One region of the Priestia sp. JSM ZJ58 genome, then DNA from elsewhere that is predicted to be linked to it. Evidence: a T-box and tRNA genes for the amino acid it is inferred to sense, from the RefSeq annotation. Region 1 holds a T-box; the other holds one or more tRNA genes.
What was found. The T-box of region 1 lies ahead of leuS (leucine--tRNA ligase). A T-box ahead of a tRNA ligase gene usually reads a tRNA of that ligase, here a tRNA-Leu.

Region 1 (6,173 bases):
ATGGCTACTGCAGGTAAAATGATTGGCCCTCTCTTTGGAGGCGTTATTTTCGATGCGTTTAATATGTCTACCCTGTGCTATTTATTAATTGCACTATTGTTATTTAGCATGTGTACAACATGGATATACGATTATAAATTAAAAGAAAAACGTCAGCGTTCACTAACCATCTCTAAATAAATAGAGGTGGTTTTATTTTTGACTGTTCAATAAACGTAGGAATGTCTTCAGTATTCCTTTAATAATATAGTAAGGGTCGTGACAAGCAAAGAAAGGAGTATATACCTGTAAAAATGTAAGCGTTTTCTAATTATATGACTTCTTGGGGGGCTAGAATATGCTTAGTATGATTGGATTAATTGGAGGATTATTGCTGCTCATTGTATTAACGATGAGAGGCATGAATTTATTTATAGCAGGTCCGCTTAGTGCTTTAGTTGTTGCGTTAACAAGCGGAATGCCTTTATTTCCACAGCTGGTGAAAGAAGGAGAAGCAAATTTTGTTGGGAATTATATGTCTGGTTTCACAGGATTTATTGCTTCTTGGTATTTAATGTTTCTATTGGGCGCCGTTTTTGGAAAAGTGATGGAAGACAGCGGGGCCGCTGATAGTGTTTCTCGCTGGATTGTCAGTAAACTAGGAATGAAAAGAGCAGTGTTGGCGATTGTACTTGCCTGTGCGGTCTTAACATATGGAGGAGTCAGTCTGTTTGTAGTAGCATTCTCTGTCTATCCAATGGCTTTAAGCTTATTCAAACAAGCTGATTTGCCGAGGCGGTTTATCCCTGCTGCTTTAGCATTCGGTTCCGTTACGTTTACGATGACCTCGGCTGGATCGCCTGAAATCCAAAACTGGATTCCAATTGAATATTTAAAGACTAGTCCGTATGCAGGATGGGAAGTTAGTTTAGTTGTAGCGGTAGTGATGGCTGTATTCGGCTACTGGTGGTTAAAGCGCTTGATTTCAAAAGCAGTTAAAAATGGAGAGCGTTTTATATCACGCGAGAAAGATCCAGCAGTAACGGAAAATCAGTCTCTTCCTAATCCGTTATTAAGTTTGCTTCCGCTTGTGGTCGTGCTCATTATTTCTTTTGCACTTCATAAGCCGCTTCAGCAATCTGCGTTGATTGTCGCACTTTTAAGCGGTATCATTGTCACATACATTGTGAACCGAAAACACTTTAAAGGATTTTGGAATGCAGCATCAGAAGGGACGCTTGGAGCGTTAATTGCAATTGGGAATACAGCTGCTGTCGTAGGTTTTGGAGGGGTTGCTAAGGCTGTTCCCGCGTTTGGAGTGGCTGTAGATGCCATGACGCATATTCCAGGCAGTCCGTTGATAGGGGGAGCTATTGCGGTGAGTGTTATCGCGGGGATGACAGGTTCGGCTTCAGGAGGTCAGGCGATTGCTTTGCCAATTTTAGCCCCTCACTATCTAGATGCTGGTGTAAATCCAGAAGCTCTCCACCGTGTAGTAGCTATATCTTCTGGCGTATTAGATTCCTTGCCTCATAATGGTTATGTCGTCACCACAATTAATTCTATTTGTGGAGAAACTCATAAAGATGCGTATGGATCAGTTGCAGCGATGACGGTAATTGTTCCGCTTGTTGGTCTCGTACTTGCGATTATCCTGTTTTCTTTTGGATTTGGTATTTAATAATAGCTGTTAAAGAAAGTAGAGGCGGGGACAAAAGTATTTTAGCTGAAGGAAGATCCGAACGATAAATCGTTCGGATCTTTTCATTATTATGGTGAACTCGGCTTTTATGTGTTTAGTTGCTTTAAGCTGTTGATTGGAGCGCAAGATGAAGCCTTGCACGGAAATGAACAGTTTTGTAGCAAGGAGTCCAGATATCCTATTTATTCAGCTTTAGATAGGATTAACTTAGTTATGTCTAAATCTCTTTGTTTGGCGTTGTATGTATGTTTTTGGGAGAAGTTGTTCATATATAAGAATGAAAGAGGGGATTTAGCAACAAAGCAGTGAGGCAGTGTAGAAACTTTTACAAAATCCGTTGAACAACTTGCAGTTTGCGAACATATTATTTACAATACAAGGTAGTATGATGTAAAAACTATGATAAGGAATAGTAGTGAACGAAGCGAGCTAAGAGAGCTGACGGGTGGTGCGAGTCAGCAAACGGGCGTTCATGAACTCACCTTGGAGTTGTAAATGTGAAGTAAAGTAACATTTACCGTCTATCCGCGTTAAGGAAAATGAGTGAGTACATAATTGTGCTAATTTGGGTGGTACCGCGGGAAGTTTATTCAACCTCTCGTCCCTTTGTTTGAGGGATGAGGGGTTTTTTAGTTTAATTAAATACAGCTGGAGCGTACAAGGAGGATTATGTATGGCTTTTAATCATGAAAAGATCGAACAAAAATGGCAAAAAGTTTGGGAAGAAAATAAAACATTTAGAACAACAGAAGATGAAGGAAAGCGTAAGTTTTACGCATTAGATATGTTCCCTTATCCATCTGGGGCGGGTTTACACGTTGGGCATCCAGAAGGTTATACAGCAACGGACATTTTATCTCGTATGAAGCGTATGCAAGGATACAATGTACTTCATCCAATGGGATGGGATGCATTCGGACTACCTGCTGAGCAGTATGCATTAGATACAGGAAACGATCCGGCTGAGTTCACTGAACTTAACATTAATAATTTCCGTCGTCAAATCAAATCGTTAGGTTTCTCTTACGATTGGGAGCGTGAAATTAATACAACTGATCCTAACTACTACAAATGGACGCAGTGGATTTTCTTACAGTTATATAAAAAAGGCTTAGCTTATGTGGATGAAGTAGCTGTTAACTGGTGTCCTGCGTTGGGAACAGTACTTGCAAACGAAGAAGTTATAGATGGCAAAAGTGAGCGCGGTGGGCATCCGGTTGAGCGTCGTCCAATGAAGCAGTGGATGCTTAAAATCACAGCTTATGCAGATCGTTTACTAGAAGATTTAGATGATCTTGATTGGCCAGAAAGTATTAAAGAAATGCAGCGAAACTGGATTGGCCGCTCTGAAGGAGCTCACGTTCACTTCACAATTGATGGATATGACGAAACATTTACTGTGTTCACAACGCGTCCTGATACGCTGTTTGGGGCAACGTATGCCGTTTTAGCACCTGAACATCCGTTTGTGGATAAAATTACGACAGCCGAACAAAAAGAAGCGGTAGAAGCGTATTTAGATCAAATTAAAAGCAAAAGCGATTTAGAGCGTACAGACTTAGCTAAAGACAAAACGGGCGTATTCACAGGTGCTTATGCAATTAACCCTGTAAACGGTGAGAGAATGCCAATTTGGATTGCTGACTATGTTCTAATGAGCTATGGTACAGGTGCAATTATGGCTGTTCCTGCTCATGATGAGCGTGATTATGAGTTTGCTGTTAAATTTGAACTGCCGATTAAAGAAGTAGTAGCGGGTGGAGACGTTTCAAAAGAAGCTTATACAGGCGACGGCGAGCACGTTAATTCAGACTTCTTAAATGGTCTAGATAAAGAAGAAGCAATTTCAAATATGATTCAGTGGCTTCAAGCAAATGAAAAAGGTGAAAAACAAGTAACATACCGTCTGCGTGACTGGTTATTCAGCCGTCAGCGCTACTGGGGTGAACCGATTCCTGTTATTCACTGGGAAGATGGCACAACAACTGCAGTTCCTGAAGATCAGCTTCCGCTTGTTTTACCAAAAACAACTGAAATCAAGCCGTCAGGTACAGGTGAATCTCCATTAGCAAACATTGATGACTGGGTGAACGTTGTAGATCCGGAAACGGGCAAAAAAGGGCGCCGCGAAACAAATACAATGCCTCAATGGGCAGGCAGCTGCTGGTACTACTTACGCTACATTGATCCAACGAACAGCGAAGCATTAGCAGATGCAGACAAATTAAAAGAATGGTTGCCGGTTGATATTTATATCGGTGGAGCTGAACACGCTGTTCTTCATCTATTGTATGCTCGTTTCTGGCATAAATTTTTATATGATATCGGCGTAGTTCCAACAAAAGAGCCGTTCCAAAAACTGTTTAACCAAGGTATGATTCTTGGAGAAAACAATGAAAAAATGAGTAAGTCAAAAGGTAACGTTGTAAACCCAGACGAAATCGTAGAAAGCCACGGTGCAGATACGCTTCGCCTTTACGAAATGTTTATGGGACCGTTAGATGCATCCATTGCTTGGTCAACAAAAGGGCTTGATGGTGCACGCCGTTTCTTAGATCGTGTATGGCGTTTACTTATCGAGGATAATGGTGAATTAAGCAGCAAGGTTCAAGAAAGCAATGATACTACACTTGAACGCGTATATCACCAAACGGTGAAAAAAGTAACGGAAGATTACGAAGGTCTTCGTTTTAATACAGGTATCTCTCAACTTATGGTATTCATCAACGACGCATACAAAGTTGATGTGCTGCCAAAGCAATACGTAGAAGGATTTGTGAAGCTATTAGCACCAATTTGTCCTCATACAACTGAGGAATTATGGAGCAAACTAGGCCACGAAGATACGATTTCATATGAAGCTTGGCCTGCGTTTGATGAAGCGAAACTTGTAGATGATGAAGTGGAAATTGTCGTTCAAATTAACGGTAAAGTACGTGCAAAATTAAACGTACCTGCTGAGGCATCTCGTGAAGAGCTTCAAGATATTGCAATGGCTAATGAAGATGTTCAAGAGTTCATTGAAGGTAAGACAGTACGCAAAGTGATTGCTGTGCCTGGTAAATTAGTAAACATCGTAGCTAATTAAGTATTGATGTAGAACAGCCCTCCTGACTAAAGAGCAGTCAGGGGGGCTGTTCTAGACCTAAGGGCCTGATGTCCCCCTTTCGGGGTTGACATCAGGCCCTTAGTTAAACCTTTAACTACGATTGGAAAAGCTTAGGTAGGCTGCTGCTTAAGCTTTTCTTATTTAGTGGCATAAAGGTATTTGAATTTGCTACAATAGCGATAGCAAGCTGAATGAAAGAATAGAGAGGAATGACGAAGATGGAAGAAGTAAAAGTGATTACGCCTGAAGAGCTTCAAAAACGCGTTGAAAATGGAGAAGAGCTTCATTTAGTTGATGTTCGCGAAGATGAGGAAGTAGCAGAAGGAATGATTCCAACTGCTAAACACATTCGTATGAATGATATTCCAACCAATGTGGATTATTTCGATAAAGAAAAAGAATATATTTTCATTTGCCGTTCTGGACGCCGCAGTGAAAACGTATGTTACTACCTTCAAGAACAAGGTTATAAAGTAACAAATATGGTTGGCGGTATGTTAGAGTGGGAAGGAAAAACGGTTAATAAATAAGAAAAAGCGCCTTTGACAGGCGCTTTTTTCTTTTGGAATGAAACTTCTACCATTCAACTAAAATGATAGTAGCAAAACAAATGATGACTAAATCTATAAAAGTCTTCATAAAAATAGAGGTAGGAAGAAGTTGAAAATCAGTACGAAAGCCATCATTGAGAGAAGCAGTCCATTCTGATTGAAACAAATTTGATAGGACAAGGTGGTAGAAGCTATGATACAGGTGAAAATGTTTGATAAAGAGCATGAAAAAGATTTAGAGTTTGCGGTGAACCGATTTTTACGCAAATTAGAAGATGAAGACGTCGTGGATATTAAGTACCAAGTCACAGTGGATGTTGATCGTGATGAGCAGGTGTACTGTTTTTCAGCCATGGTTATGTATAAAGCCTAGCATATTATGCTAGGCTTGTTGCAAATTCTCCTGCATTACTGCCAGCCAAACGGCCTGTTACAAGGGCAGAAGTAATATTGTATCCTCCAGTATATCCGTGGATATCAAGAATTTCCCCGCAGAAGTAAAGGCCTTGCATAAATTTAGAAGACATTTCTTTTGGGTGAATTTCTTTAACGGATACTCCGCCTCCTGTGACGAATGCTTTCTCTAAAGAAAGTGTGCCGTTTACAGCAAATTCAAATCGTTTGCACATTCTCGAGAATTCTCTCAGTTTTTCATGCTGAAGCTGTCCCGCTAGCGCTTGGCTATCAATGTCTGCTTGCTCGAGTAAAAATAGTAGATAGCGTTCAGATACAAAACCTTTTAAAACATTTTTAATCGCTTTTTTCGGCTCTTCTTTTGTTGTTTTGACTAATTGTTGAAAAATCTCTTCTTCGTTTTGGCTAGGAAATAAAT
Region 2 (6,173 bases), 2.5 Mb from region 1:
AAAGATATGGAAAACGACCTTAATCAATAAAAGAGTAGCTGTTTTACTTAGACTTACAGCAGGTTCACAATAGAGTATAAATTGCAAAAGCAGAAGATAATGAACTTCTGCTTTTTTTTATTGGCAGAGTGAATGTAGGTTTCGTGTATATAATGGCTTTTAGCAGTTGTTTGGAGGGCAAGGCGAAGGCTCCTATAGGGAAAACAGAATAGGTGAGACCCTGCAGGAGCGGAAGCGAAGGCTTGCACGGAAATCAACAGTAGTGTAACAAATAATCCATCGTTCCATTCTTATTTTAAAAGGTATAGAAGTTAAAAAAGTAAGAATCCTAATAAAAACAGAACGATAAGAATGGAAAGGGATTGTGACAGGAAACATGCTAATAAATATACTAATAATGATTGTCGTATTGTACTTCATATATGTATTCGTAACTGCAGTGGTACTGTTTTATGTCCCTTTGCACAAGGGAAAAGACTTAAAAGTAATGAATACTGAGAATTTTTACGGAAAGAAAGAATCCACAGACCGTGTTATGCTTTTGGAAAACGGTTATTTTTCAGGGCTTGTTCGGATGCAGATGATTCAAGAAGCGAGGCATACAATCGATATTGCGTACTTTTCCATCGGCAAAGGTCGTTCGTCGGATTTACTTATGGGTGCTTTATTCGAAGCTGCGGACCGAGGTATACGTATTCGAGTGCTGTTAGACGGGATCTCTCATGGGCTAAAAGGCAAGAGAAAAAATGTTCTTTATGCTCTAGCTTTCCACAATAATATTGAATTAAAGTACTATGAGCCCTTTACTATTCTTAAACCTTGGACATGGCATAACCGTCTTCACGATAAAATAATAGTAGTCGATGGCCAATTAGGTATTAGTGGAGGACGAAATATCGGAGATAAATACTTGGCCAGTCAACCGGATAAAAATTTTGTCTATGACCGTGATGTGCTGATTTATAATACAAAGCAAGAAAGTAATAGTGTCATTCTCTCAATGGAGAAGTATGTAGAGAAATTATGGAACCACCCGTATACGCGCAAAGCTTTTCCAAAGCTCAAGAAAACTAAACAATTTCGTGGCCTTTCAGGAAAGAAATTGTTAATAGATCAATACGAAGAGGCCAAAAAAGCAAACGAACCCTTTGTCCATCCTTATATTGTATGGAGAGAATCAACGATGCCTACAAGAAAGGTTTCTTTTATTGCAAATCCTATTCAAAGAATGAATAAAAGCCCTTTTATATGGAAAACGTTTATTAAGCTTTCTGAGCAAGCTGAAAAATCCATTGTCGTTCAAAGTCCTTATATTGTACCAACAAAAGAGATGGAACAGTATATAGATAAGTCAGTAAAATCTAAAGTGCAAAGAATTATTTTAACGAATTCTATTACGTCCACTCCGAATGCTATGGCTTTTTCTGCATACTTAGGAGTGAAAAACCGCGTCATAAAAGCGGCTTCAAAGCTTTATGAATATCAACAGCCTTATTCCATTCACGGGAAATCCGTTGTTTACGACCAGCGTTTGAGCGCAGTTGGTTCTTTTAACTTAGATTCACGTTCTGTATTTTTAAATACTGAATCTATGGTTATGATAGATAGTGAAGAATTTGCAGCCGAGCTAACAGGGGCTATTGAAACTAAAATTTCTCACAGTACGCTTGTGGGAAATGAGGGGGAACCTGTGGGTTTTAATACGGATTCTCAAAAAAACGTGCCTCCTGTAAAATCTGCACTCCTCCATATTCTTTCAGTCTTCACGCGATTTTGGAGACATTTTGTATAGTTCTGCACTTTTCCTGAAAAAGTGCTTTTGCAGAAAGCTTATAAAAATAAATGGTAGAGGATAAAAGGTGCTGCAACTGGTGGTGGGAAGTGTGAAAAGCTGTGATATGCCTCACAGTTTTTTTGAAGTCGCCAGTACTAGTCATGATTCATAAAAAGACCTATTGACGAAATTCCATATATGTTTTATTATAATATAGCGTCGTCAATAAACGAGGTTCTTTTGAAGAAATCATTTCTAGGGGCATAGTTTAAAGGTAGAACTACGGTCTCCAAAACCGTCAGTGTGGGTTCGATTCCTACTGCCCCTGCCATTTTGGAGTTATTTTTCAATTCACACGCGGGTGTGGCGGAATTGGCAGACGCGCTAGACTTAGGATCTAGTGTCTTATGACGTGGGGGTTCAAGTCCCTTCACCCGCATCTTTACTTTTATATATTGCGCGGAAGTAGTTCAGTGGTAGAACACCACCTTGCCAAGGTGGGGGTCGCGAGTTCGAACCTCGTCTTCCGCTTCTTTTCAAAAGCAGTTTGCATGTGCAAACTGCTTTTTTTGTTGTAGAAATAAAGATTTTTACTATGCTGTTTTTAATTAGAAATAGTTTATTCAATCAGTGCTGCTTATACGTATTGCTTTCATGAATATACACATATTATTGGGGTTACATTAAAAGCTAATGAACGATACGTGAAGACGTCTAATATGGTTTTTAAGATAGGGGAGAGTCCTATGGAATCTAGTTGGTTTTCAATTATACCGTTTTTAATTGTTATTCCAATAGCTATTTTCACCAAACAAGTGCTGCCAGGGTTGTTTTTAGGCTTATTAGTAGGCGCTTATTTGATTGATCATTCGATTGTCGGAGGTGTTGAAAAGTTACTTCACTACGTTGTACAAGCTCTTAGAAATAAAAGTAATATAGAAATCGTTGTCTTTTTATACGCGTTTTCAGGGCTTATCGGAATGATTAAGATGGCTGGAGGAGTTAAAGGTTTTGTGGAAACAGCTGCAGAAAGAATTGATACAAGAAAAAAAGCTCTTATTTTAACCTATGTTTCAACCATTGGAACATTCAGTGCTCCCACCTTTCGTTTTGTGACGATCGCGCCCATTATGAGAGCGCTGCTGAAAAAAGTGAAAATGACGACAGCAGAGCTAGGGTTTGTTATTGAAACAACTGCTACTCCTGTTATCGTCTTAATTCCCGTGGCAACGGCATTTGTGGGATATATGGTCTCAATCATTCAAATGGCAATTGATCATCAAGGCATAAAACAAGACGCTTATTCTTTGTTTATTCAAAGCATTCCTTATAATTTCTTTTCGATTGTGATTATTTTAGTAGGGATTTATTTCAGCTTTTTTCATCATTCAACGTCTACGGCTCCTATGAAGCTCGAGGAAGAAGACGAAAAAGATTGGCATGATTGTCATCCTTGCGTATCGAAGGATTTGCCTTCTAAGCCTTGGAATTTGTTAGTACCTTTACTTGTTGTGATTTCACTTACCTTACTTTTAACATGGTGGAGTGGACATCGTAAGAGTCACACCTTTTTTGAAGCATTTATTAAAGCAGACGTGTTAGAAGCGATGGTAGTAGCTTTAATTATGACTACGTTAATTACCCTCATTTTTTTCTTGTTTCAGCGCTTTACATTACAGAATTTGCTTAATGGTTTTATCACAGGAGGCAATGACTTGATGTCCGTTATTTTGTTGTTATCGGTAGTATGGGGATTATCCGCTGTGACAGAAGACTTAGGTTTTTCAAATTTCGTGACGGCACATTCTAAGTGGATTCCTCAAATGTTTGTCACTCCGTTCATGTTTATCTTTGGAGCCGCTATTTCTTACTTTATCGGATCTGCTTGGGGAACGTGGGGGATTTTAATGCCGCTTGGCGTATCGCTTGCAAGTTCTGCAGATCTTTCTTTGCCGTTAATTATCGGTGCGGTGTTTGCGAGCGGTTCCTTTGGAGCGTTTTCTTCACCTTTAAGCGATGATACGAATACCATCGCCAAAATATTAGATTTATCTGTTATTGAATATGCCAAATATAAATTAAAGCCAGCTTTAATTGCAGCGGGAATAACAGTTGCTTTCTATCTTGTTGTATCTTTCTTATTTTGAATGAGAAAAATAGCCGTCTAGTATCAATTTTTCATTTTTTTAATTTAAAGTATGCATACAGTCCTAATGACAGGCACACTAGGATGATACAAGTAAGCGGAAATAAGATGGTATTAACAAAATGATCATAAAACCATATATACACGCACATCACCTCAATAATTTTAACGCCATTTTTTTATTTAGTAGAGATACACTATCTGTGCTGCTTCTTCCTATTCTTCAAAAAGGCGATAATCAGAAGCAGTAGGGGTACGATAGAAAATAGCGGCATATGCAAAAGAAATCTCGCTACGTGTAGTCCTTCATAAAGGTGTTCTTGAAAATTACTAGCGATTGTAATCGACAAAAATAACACAATGATGCCTAAAGGATACGCTAGACGTGAAGGAGATTTAATTTTAAATAAAGTAGCTGTACCTATTATAGAAGCATAAAACAAGATGCTAACTTTGAAATAAATCCCAATCACCATAGCGAACATAAAAAATACATCTAGACGCTCTAAAAAATCAGCTACTTGGATCGTTTGGACAGTACTAAGAAGAGGGAACTGTGATCTTGTCGTCAGATCAACTCCAAGCACGCTAATGTTAATGATCATCGTAATAATTAGATTAATTCCGCTTAATCCCGTTGCGCATAGCATGGTGACACTCGCTTTTTTGGGATTGCTCAAATAAGGAAGAAGCATGGTAAATACAATAGCCTCTGTGAAAGGAAAATACAGCGTTTCGGTTAAAGCAATTTTTGCAACAGGGAGCACTCCTTCTTTTAATACCGGCTGTAAGTTCTTAAAATCAATTAATCCTGAGCTAATAATTAAAATGAAGCCTGCAACAGCCAGAAAATACATAAAAATAAACAGAAGCTCTCCTGACCTCGCTATCGCTTCAATTCCTTTTCGTGTTATATAGATAATGACCAGCATTAATAAAGCATTAGCAATAAATAAAGGCGTATCGGGATAAGCAAAAGTAAGAAGCATTTCTCCGAAATCTCTTAGAACTCGTGATGCATCGTATAAAAAATAAACAATATATACGAATGCAAGAAGCGTTCCCAGTACCTTACCTAAAATTTTCTGCATATACTCTGTAGGCAGGAGGTCCGGATAGTAGGAATAGAGCTTATGATAGACTAAGAAGAAAAAAAAGCTGAACAGCATTCCAATTAAAATAGCTAGCCATGCATCTTGCTTCGCTCTCATTGCAAGAGGAACTAATAAAGCGCTCCCCAGTTCGAATAATACCATGAGAATGAATAATTGAGTGGCGCTGATTTTTGCTTTTTCCATATAGCCAGAACCTCCTTACCTCATTGTTGTTTTTCTTTTACGCTAGAGAGAAACGATTTATTGCGCAGACCCGTTCGGCGAATGTAAGCTTCTACTGTAACGTCTACATCTAATTTTGGAAAATAAACGTCATCCCATTCTGATTTGAATTTTTCCCACTGATTGGGGCGCGTGCGTTCCAGTGCTTCTCCAAACCCAAAGATGTCAACTTTGTCTGTCTGAGCTTGTTTAATAGCTGTTTGTAATTCTTTTTTTATTTCTTTACCTGCAGCTTTTTCCATTTTTTTGATTACGGCAGGTTGACGTGTATCAACAGGGACCTCCACTTCTCCAAGATCGCCTTCTACGCGAGTGTGAACGGACACGTAAGGTTTTCCTTTTTTCATTTTTACAGATACATCCGTTTTTTGACGAACTGTTTGATAGGCAAGCGCTTCTTTTTTTCCTTTCCAATCTATATTAATATCCGTTCCTTGTATTTTATCAAGAATCCAAACGCTGCCTCTGGCTGGACTATTGTACAACCAGTCGATTAACTTTCCATTTTTAAAAACAGCAATGCCAGAAGCACGAAGGGTAGCTTCTGGTGCGCTTTGCTGGAGGTTATCTAATTTTTCTGCTTGTTGAGGATTTCCAACTAAACGAAAACCCGAGACTAGTGCTTCTCCTCCGGGAGATTCGAGAGACCTCATCACTTCTTGAAAGGAAACCTTTAGATTTTCTCCCCATTTTCTTTGAGTGAACTCCAGCGTTTTCATAATTTTGTTTGCTGGAATTTTATCGACAGGCGTTAGTGCTTTTACCAAATCAGCAGCACTTGACTGGTTTGCGATGACTAGGGAAGTCGTAATTCGAAATTCAGGATCGCGATCAATAGAATCAATAAGAATGTTAATTCCTTCTTCACGCGCTAGTTTTTCTCCGATCACGACTAAGTTGGTATGGGCATAATAAA

Region 2: it encodes a tRNA-Leu, which carries the amino acid that the T-box ahead of leuS (leucine--tRNA ligase) is inferred to sense. The anticodon was not compared.

Annotation. Positions count from the first base shown of each region.
Region 1 covers NZ_JBISEM010000001.1:47,936-54,108, forward strand. Annotated here, with positions in the region: gene ACH6EI_RS00260 (MDR family MFS transporter) at 1-180, shown strand, start outside; gene ACH6EI_RS00265 (GntP family permease) at 338-1,660, shown strand; T-box leader at 2,072-2,290, shown strand; gene leuS (leucine--tRNA ligase) at 2,355-4,769, shown strand; gene ACH6EI_RS00275 (rhodanese-like domain-containing protein) at 5,009-5,320, shown strand; gene ACH6EI_RS00280 (sporulation protein Cse60) at 5,535-5,714, shown strand; gene ACH6EI_RS00285 (BaiN/RdsA family NAD(P)/FAD-dependent oxidoreductase) at 5,719-6,173, opposite strand, start outside.
Region 2 covers NZ_JBISEM010000001.1:2,509,262-2,515,434, reverse strand. Annotated here, with positions in the region: gene ACH6EI_RS13315 (hypothetical protein) at 1-30, shown strand, start outside; gene ACH6EI_RS13310 (phospholipase D-like domain-containing protein) at 398-1,792, shown strand; tRNA gene ACH6EI_RS13305 (tRNA-Trp) at 2,032-2,105, shown strand; tRNA gene ACH6EI_RS13300 (tRNA-Leu) at 2,132-2,213, shown strand; tRNA gene ACH6EI_RS13295 (tRNA-Gly) at 2,234-2,305, shown strand; gene ACH6EI_RS13290 (Na+/H+ antiporter NhaC family protein) at 2,521-3,921, shown strand; gene ACH6EI_RS13285 (GerAB/ArcD/ProY family transporter) at 4,118-5,218, opposite strand; gene ACH6EI_RS13280 (Ger(x)C family spore germination protein) at 5,239-6,173, opposite strand, start outside.